2 regions of the Paraburkholderia sp. GAS33 genome follow, and region 1 is predicted to be linked to the other one. Evidence: riboswitches for the same ligand, from Rfam matches in the RefSeq annotation. Region 1 holds a riboswitch; the other holds the start of a gene.

Region 1 (3,407 bases):
TCAAAGACATGGTGGTAGAACGGGCAGAAGTACTTGGGGACGGCAACGGCAGACAACCGTGGCACGCACCGCAGCATTATGCAGGAACGCGGTTGGGCGTCCATGAAAGAATCGTAAATTCTGTATCCGGAAAGCGGCTGGGCGTCCGTGCGAGCGACTGCCTGCCGAACAGACGCCGCGACGGCTAGAGCATGCGAGGTTTCAAGTCTCCGAAAATCAGGTGCGAGGTTCAGATCGAGGCTTACTCATGGCGAAGGCGTCGACCTCAATCGATCGCCGGCGGCCTCATTGACAGCCGGCCAGTTCCGTCACCTGCAACACCTCGCCGGTGGATGCGTTTTCGACGAAGGCCACGACGCCGAACCTGTCCGGCTGCGCCTGGCGGTCGGCGGCATCGGTGGCATCGAGTGCGATCTCGCGGCGAATCTGCGCGCTGCCGCCCGCAAGCGGCACCGGACCGATCCATTGCCGCACGACGCGTTCGTGATGCAGCGTCGCGCCACTGTTTTCGCCGGCACGCACTTGCGACGTCAGCGCGTTTTCATAGACAGCGACGTACGCGTTCAATGGATCGTGGACCGTGGCTTTGGACGTGAAGCGCGCGTCGACGCCGAAACCGTTCGTGCCCTGAGCAGGCGGCGCGAGTTCAAGCGCAACGTCTGCCTGCGCCGGCTCGGCGGTCACCTCGTGAACACGCTCATCGAAGCTCTCGGGCCGGGACCAGCTACGCAACTCACGCCCCGACACGAAGATTTCAGGCGTGTAAATCGTGTGGCCGCCGGCGAGATCGGTCAGCGTCTGCTGCCGTTCAGTGAAACGATGCTGGGAGAAGCGGTCGTTCCAGCCAAGGCTGTTCCAGTAGTCGACATGCAAGGCAAGCGGCACGACGCCTCGAGCGGCACCGCTGTCCTTCCACTGACCCAGCCAGTGATCCGCCGGCGGGCAGCTATTGCAACCCTCGCTGCTGTACAACTCGACCAGCGCGACACGGTGGGCCGGGCTGTGCGCCTTGCACATCGCATCGGCGGCCTGAGCGGCACCGCTCGTGGCTAGCGCGACAAACAGCGCGATGGCACGCACCACCGGCGAGTCGGCAAAGCGGCGCGTGAGTGAACGCACGCGTACAGGCATAAGCGGATACGCGTGGGAACGCATAAGGGGATTCATGGCAGGCTCCATCTGGAAATCTGCACGTTAGTCGGCGAGCGTCGCCCGTTATGACAGCGCCTCTGAAATTTTATTGCGGGACTGGAGGACATGGCGTGGCTGACGATAAAGATCGGGCAACGCCACCTTTCATGCTGCGGCGCATCACCCCGCGCAGCCCAATAGAGATAAGCACGACAGGCTGTAAGCCGGCCACCATTCGGGCCACACCGATTTCGAGACCGGTTGCCAAGCACTGCGCCGGCGGTGTATCGTGTGCGCTGCTAACGCGGGGGTCCTGCGTCGCACGGAGGTTGGAGGTCCGTGTTGCGTGGGTGAGAAATACCCTTTGAACCTGATCTGGATAATGCCAGCGCAGGGAAGCGTACGGAATTCGTAGCGCAGCACCGCCTCATCCTCTGGCGAATTCCGACAACTTCCATCTCGTCTCCTGCTTAGCGGCCCCACATAGAGCTTTGCATGGAGAAATGCATGAACGCCAATCCGAAGTTCCTTTCCGCCGACGCTCACGTCGATGCGGCCGCTGTCGCCCCGCTGCCGAATTCCCGCAAGATCTACGTCACTGGCTCACGCGACGATATCCGCGTGCCGATGCGCGAAATCAGCCAGTCGGATACACCGGACAGCTTCGGCGGCGAGAAGAATCCCCCGGTCTTCGTCTACGACACGTCGGGCCCCTACTCCGATCCGGATGCCACGATCGATATCCGCGCGGGTCTGCCGGCTTTGCGTCAACGCTGGATCGAAGAACGCGGCGACACCGAAGCGCTAAGCGGTCTGTCGAGCGACTTCAGCCGCGAACGCGCCGCCGATACGGCCACCGCCGATCTGCGCTTCCAGGGCCTGCATCGCACGCCGCGCCGCGCCAAAGCCGGCGCCAACGTTTCGCAGATGCACTACGCGCGCAAAGGCATCATCACGCCGGAAATGGAGTACATCGCGATCCGCGAAAACCAGCAGCGCGCGGCGTATCTGGAGTCGCTCAAAACGAGCGGCCCGAACGGAGAGAAGCTCGCTGCGATGATGGGCCGTCAGCATCCGGGCCAGGCATTCGGCGCGAGCGCGTTCGGTCCGAACGGCCTCACCGAAATCACGCCGGAATTCGTGCGCGACGAAGTGGCCCGCGGCCGCGCGATCATCCCGAACAACATCAACCACCCCGAAAGCGAGCCGATGATCATCGGCCGTAACTTCCTCGTGAAGGTCAACGCGAACATCGGCAACTCGGCGGTGACCTCGTCGATCGGCGAAGAAGTCGACAAGATGACGTGGGCGATCCGCTGGGGCGGCGACACGGTGATGGATCTTTCCACCGGCAAGCACATCCACGAAACGCGCGAGTGGATCATCCGCAATTCGCCGGTGCCGATCGGCACGGTGCCGATCTACCAGGCGCTGGAAAAGGTCAACGGCAAGGCCGAAGACCTGACGTGGGAAATTTTCCGCGACACGCTGATCGAACAGGCCGAACAGGGCGTCGATTACTTCACGATCCACGCCGGCGTGCGTCTTCAATACGTGCCGCTCACAGCGAAGCGCATGACGGGTATCGTCTCGCGCGGCGGCTCGATCATGGCGAAGTGGTGTCTCGCGCATCACAAGGAAAGCTTCCTGTACGAGCACTTCGAAGACATCTGCGAAATCATGAAGGCCTATGACGTGGCCTTCTCGCTCGGCGACGGCCTGCGTCCCGGCTCGATCTATGACGCCAACGACGAAGCGCAACTTGGCGAACTGAAGACGCTCGGCGAGCTCACGCAGATCGCGTGGAAGCACGACGTGCAGACGATGATCGAAGGCCCGGGCCACGTGCCGATGCAACTGATCAAGGAGAACATGGACCTGCAACTGGAATGGTGTGACGAAGCGCCGTTCTACACCTTGGGACCGTTAACCACCGACATCGCCCCGGGCTACGACCACATCACGTCAGGCATCGGTGCTGCGATGATCGGCTGGTTCGGCACGGCGATGCTCTGCTACGTCACGCCGAAGGAACACCTGGGTCTGCCGAACAAGGACGACGTCAAGACCGGCATCATCACGTACAAGCTCGCGGCCCATGCGGCAGATCTGGCGAAGGGTCACCCAGGCGCGCAGGTGCGTGACAACGCGCTGTCGAAAGCGCGCTTCGAATTCCGTTGGGAAGACCAGTTCAACCTCGGTCTCGATCCGGACAAGGCGCGTGAATTCCACGACGAAACGCTGCCGAAGGACTCGGCCAAGGTCGCGCACTTCTG
Region 2 (3,407 bases), on a different contig from region 1:
GAAGCTCAGGCGCTTCGTGTACTTCATCACGCGCCACCAGTTGTCGCGAATGCGTTGAAAGAAGTTTTGCGCGGTGGCCTCTTCGGTTTGCTCGCCATCGTAAAACGCGATCTGCTCCGAGTTCTCGCGCACCCGGATCAGCCCAAAGCGAAAATCTGCCTCAACCTTTTGCTGCTGGTAGGTGATCGAAACGAGCGGGTGGCCGAGCTTGTAGATCATGTACGAGCCGCCCAGCGCGTAGAGCGCGGCGACCCACACCATGTAGCCTGGAATGACGATCGGCATGCCACCCAGTGACACGGTCAATGCTCCAGCGAGGGACCAGAGGATGGTAACGAACGTAATGAGTGTGACGACCGTGGACAGCAGGTCGAGCGTCAGCGTGAGCGTGCTGGTCGCAAATGACTGCAAGTCGTCGCTGATCCGCTGGTCGGGGTTGTCAGCGAGGCGGTCGCGCTCAATCCGGTAGAAAGCGCCGTCGCCGAGCCACTCCTGGAGGTAGCGGGTCGTGAGCCATTGGCGCCACCGGAAGCCGAGCATCTGCCGCAAATAACGGCCGTAGACAAAGAGGACGATCAGCGCTGCCACAAGGCCGGCCCACACCAACATCAGGTGGGGAAAGTCCTTCACGCTCTTGTTTTGCAGCATATTGAAGAACTCGCCGCTCCAGGTATTGAACCTGACGCTGATCCACACGTTGACGAGGTTGATCACAATGATCGCAATCAGCAGCCCCCACGCGATCTTCCATTCCTCAGAGACCCAGTAGGGCTTGATCAGACTCCACGCGGAGACCTTGTCGTCCGGCTCGAGCGGGCTGGCAGGGGAAGTATTGGGTGTCATGACCATCCTGAAGAAATACTGGCTCATCTTGGACCGACCCGCTGCAAGCAAGCCTAGACAGGCTTGCCTATAGTGGATCGGTGCCACAGCGGAATTGCAAATAGCGGCCCGGGCCTCGAACCCGTCGTACGACCGCCCGATTCTGCCGCCGGCGGCTTAAGCGAAAATTAATCACCTGAGGCACTGGACCGCGGCCTCGCGCGACCGGCGTATGGTTGTCGCGTTTGACGCGAGAGCCCACGACAACGGCGCAGACTCCATCGCCGCATTGTGCCAGAGGCTCCGAGCGAGGCTACATGAATCGCCCAGGCCCGGCGGTCTCCCCGCCCGTGATCGCAGCAGCTCCATCGCCCCCGGTTTGCGGCCGCCGCGCCTTTTATGGTCTAATGACTCTCGACGAAACAGGGGTGCTTTGCGCGCGGGCCACACGCCGCAGCAAGGCTGAGAGAGACCCTTTGCACCCGATCCGGGTAATACCGGCGCGGGAAGTTTCCGGAAGTTAGCTTTTCTTCCATTCCCCGCCGGGCAGCGTCCGTCAATGGATGCGCTTTTTGCCCGGCCGGCCTCGCCCGCCGGTTTCGTCCTTGGGTACGTGCGCCTGTTGCCGTACGGAAAGGATACGATGACCGCTTATTCTTCAGTCTATTGCTTCGTTTGCCCCGTGACGCTCAAGGCCGCTCTGCGCGCGCCGGCAGGACGGCAATGAACGCGCTCGATCGCTCGCAACCGGATTTCGCCGTCATCGGCGGGGGACTGTGCGGCCGGCTGGTCGCGTGGCGCCTCGCCGGTGCGGGGCATCGCGTGGCGCTTTACGAGCGCGGCGATGCCGCCGGTTCGCAAGCCGCCGCGTGGGTGGCGGCCGCGATGCTCGCGCCGCTCGCCGAAGCCGCCAGCGCCGAATTGCTGATCACGCGTCTCGGCGCCGCCTCGCTCGATACCTGGCCGCAAGTACTGGCCGAACTGCCCGTACCGGTGTTCTTTCAACGCAATGGGACGCTGGTGGTCTGGCATCACGCCGATCGCACCGAAGCGCCGCTGTTCGAACGCCGGGTGCGTTCGAACGCGCCCGCCGATCTGCTGGATGGTGGCTTCGTCACGCTCTCGGGTGCGCAACTCGGCGCGACCGAGCCCGCGCTGGCTGGCCGTTTCGCGCAAGGCTGGCTGCTGCCGCATGAGGGACAACTCGATAATCGCCAGGTGTTGAGTGCACTCGCCGCAGGCCTCGCCGAGCGGCGCGTCGAAACGCACTGGAACACACCCGTGGACGATGGCGCATTACCGTCCGCCCGCGTGACGATTGATTGCCGCGGCCTCGGTGCCAAGACTGTTTTGCCGACCTTGCGCGGCATTCGTGGTGAGGTCGCCCGTGTTCACGCGCCCGGAATCAGGCTCACGCGCCCGGTGCGTCTGCTGCATCCGCGCTATCCGCTGTATATCGCACCGAAGCAGGACGATCTTTACGTGATCGGCGCAACCGAAGTGGAAGGCGAGGACATGTCGCCCGTCAGCGTGCGTTCCGCGCTGGAATTGCTGAGTGCAGCGTTCTCGGTCCACCCCGGCTTCGGCGAGGCGCGCATCCTCGAATTGAACTCGCAGTGCCGCCCGACCTTGCCGGACCACCGTCCGGCACTGGTCTGGGATGGCGCGCAGACCTTGCGCGTGAACGGCCTGTACCGGCACGGCTATATGATCGTGCCCGAAGTCGCCGACGAAGCCGTCCGTTTCGCCGCCGCGCTGCTCGACGGACGTATCGGCGATGCCGACGCTTTCGACGACTGGCGGCGCGACGCGCGCTGGAGCGAACTGTTCCAGCTTGCCCGGCTCGATCCGCAGAACCGCTCGCAGGTGCCGGCATGAGCGTTGCGACCATTGCAACATGGGCTGCCTCGCCAGCTGCCTACGCTATCGATTGAAACGTATCTGAACACCATGGACATTCATATCAATCAGAAGCCGTTGTCGCTGCCCGAGGGGGCGACCGTCGCCGACGCGCTCGCCGCTTTCGGCGCGCGTCCGCCGTTCGCGGTTGCGCTGAACGGCGACTTTGTGGCCCGTACCCAGCACGCCGCGCGCGCGCTGCAAGCGGGTGACAAGCTCGACGTCGTGCAACCGGTCGCCGGCGGCTAAAAACGGTGATTACCCGCGACCACATAGCCGAACAGGCAGGTCGCCGGGTATCGCCAGAGACAAGGATTTCCAGATGACTTCTCCCATTCCCGCCGACGCGCTCACGCTGTACGGCGAAACCTTCGCCAGCCGGGTGTTGCTCGGCACGTCACGCTATCCGTCGCTGCAGGCGCTGTCCGACTCGATCGATGCGGCGAAGCCTGGCATGATCACCGTCGCGCTGCGCCGGCAGATGAACGAAGGCGGTGCCGAAGCCGGCTTCTTCGATCTGCTCAAGCGCCACGGCGTGCCGCTATTGCCAAACACGGCCGGCTGCCAGAGCGTCGGCGAGGCGGTCACGACCGCCCACATGGCGCGTGAAGTCTTCGAAACCGACTGGATCAAGCTTGAACTGATCGGCGACGACTACACGTTGCAGCCCGATCCGGTCGGTCTGA

The links. Region 1 has a riboswitch for thiamine pyrophosphate ahead of thiC (phosphomethylpyrimidine synthase ThiC). Riboswitches for the same ligand answer to the same signal wherever they lie in the genome.
Region 2: another riboswitch for thiamine pyrophosphate. It lies ahead of P3T24_RS33080 (FAD-dependent oxidoreductase); the one in region 1 lies ahead of thiC (phosphomethylpyrimidine synthase ThiC).

What each region holds. Positions count from the first base shown of each region.
Region 1 is NZ_JBNDMP010000002.1:696,366-699,772, forward strand. It holds gene P3T24_RS09405 (DUF1223 domain-containing protein) at 286-1,131, opposite strand; TPP riboswitch at 1,428-1,546, shown strand; gene thiC (phosphomethylpyrimidine synthase ThiC) at 1,639-3,407, shown strand, end outside.
Region 2 is NZ_JBNDMP010000015.1:96,521-99,927, reverse strand. It holds gene P3T24_RS33085 (ABC transporter ATP-binding protein/permease) at 1-843, opposite strand, end outside; TPP riboswitch at 1,237-1,348, shown strand; gene P3T24_RS33080 (FAD-dependent oxidoreductase) at 1,546-2,700, shown strand; gene thiS (sulfur carrier protein ThiS) at 2,773-2,970, shown strand; gene P3T24_RS33070 (thiazole synthase) at 3,044-3,407, shown strand, end outside.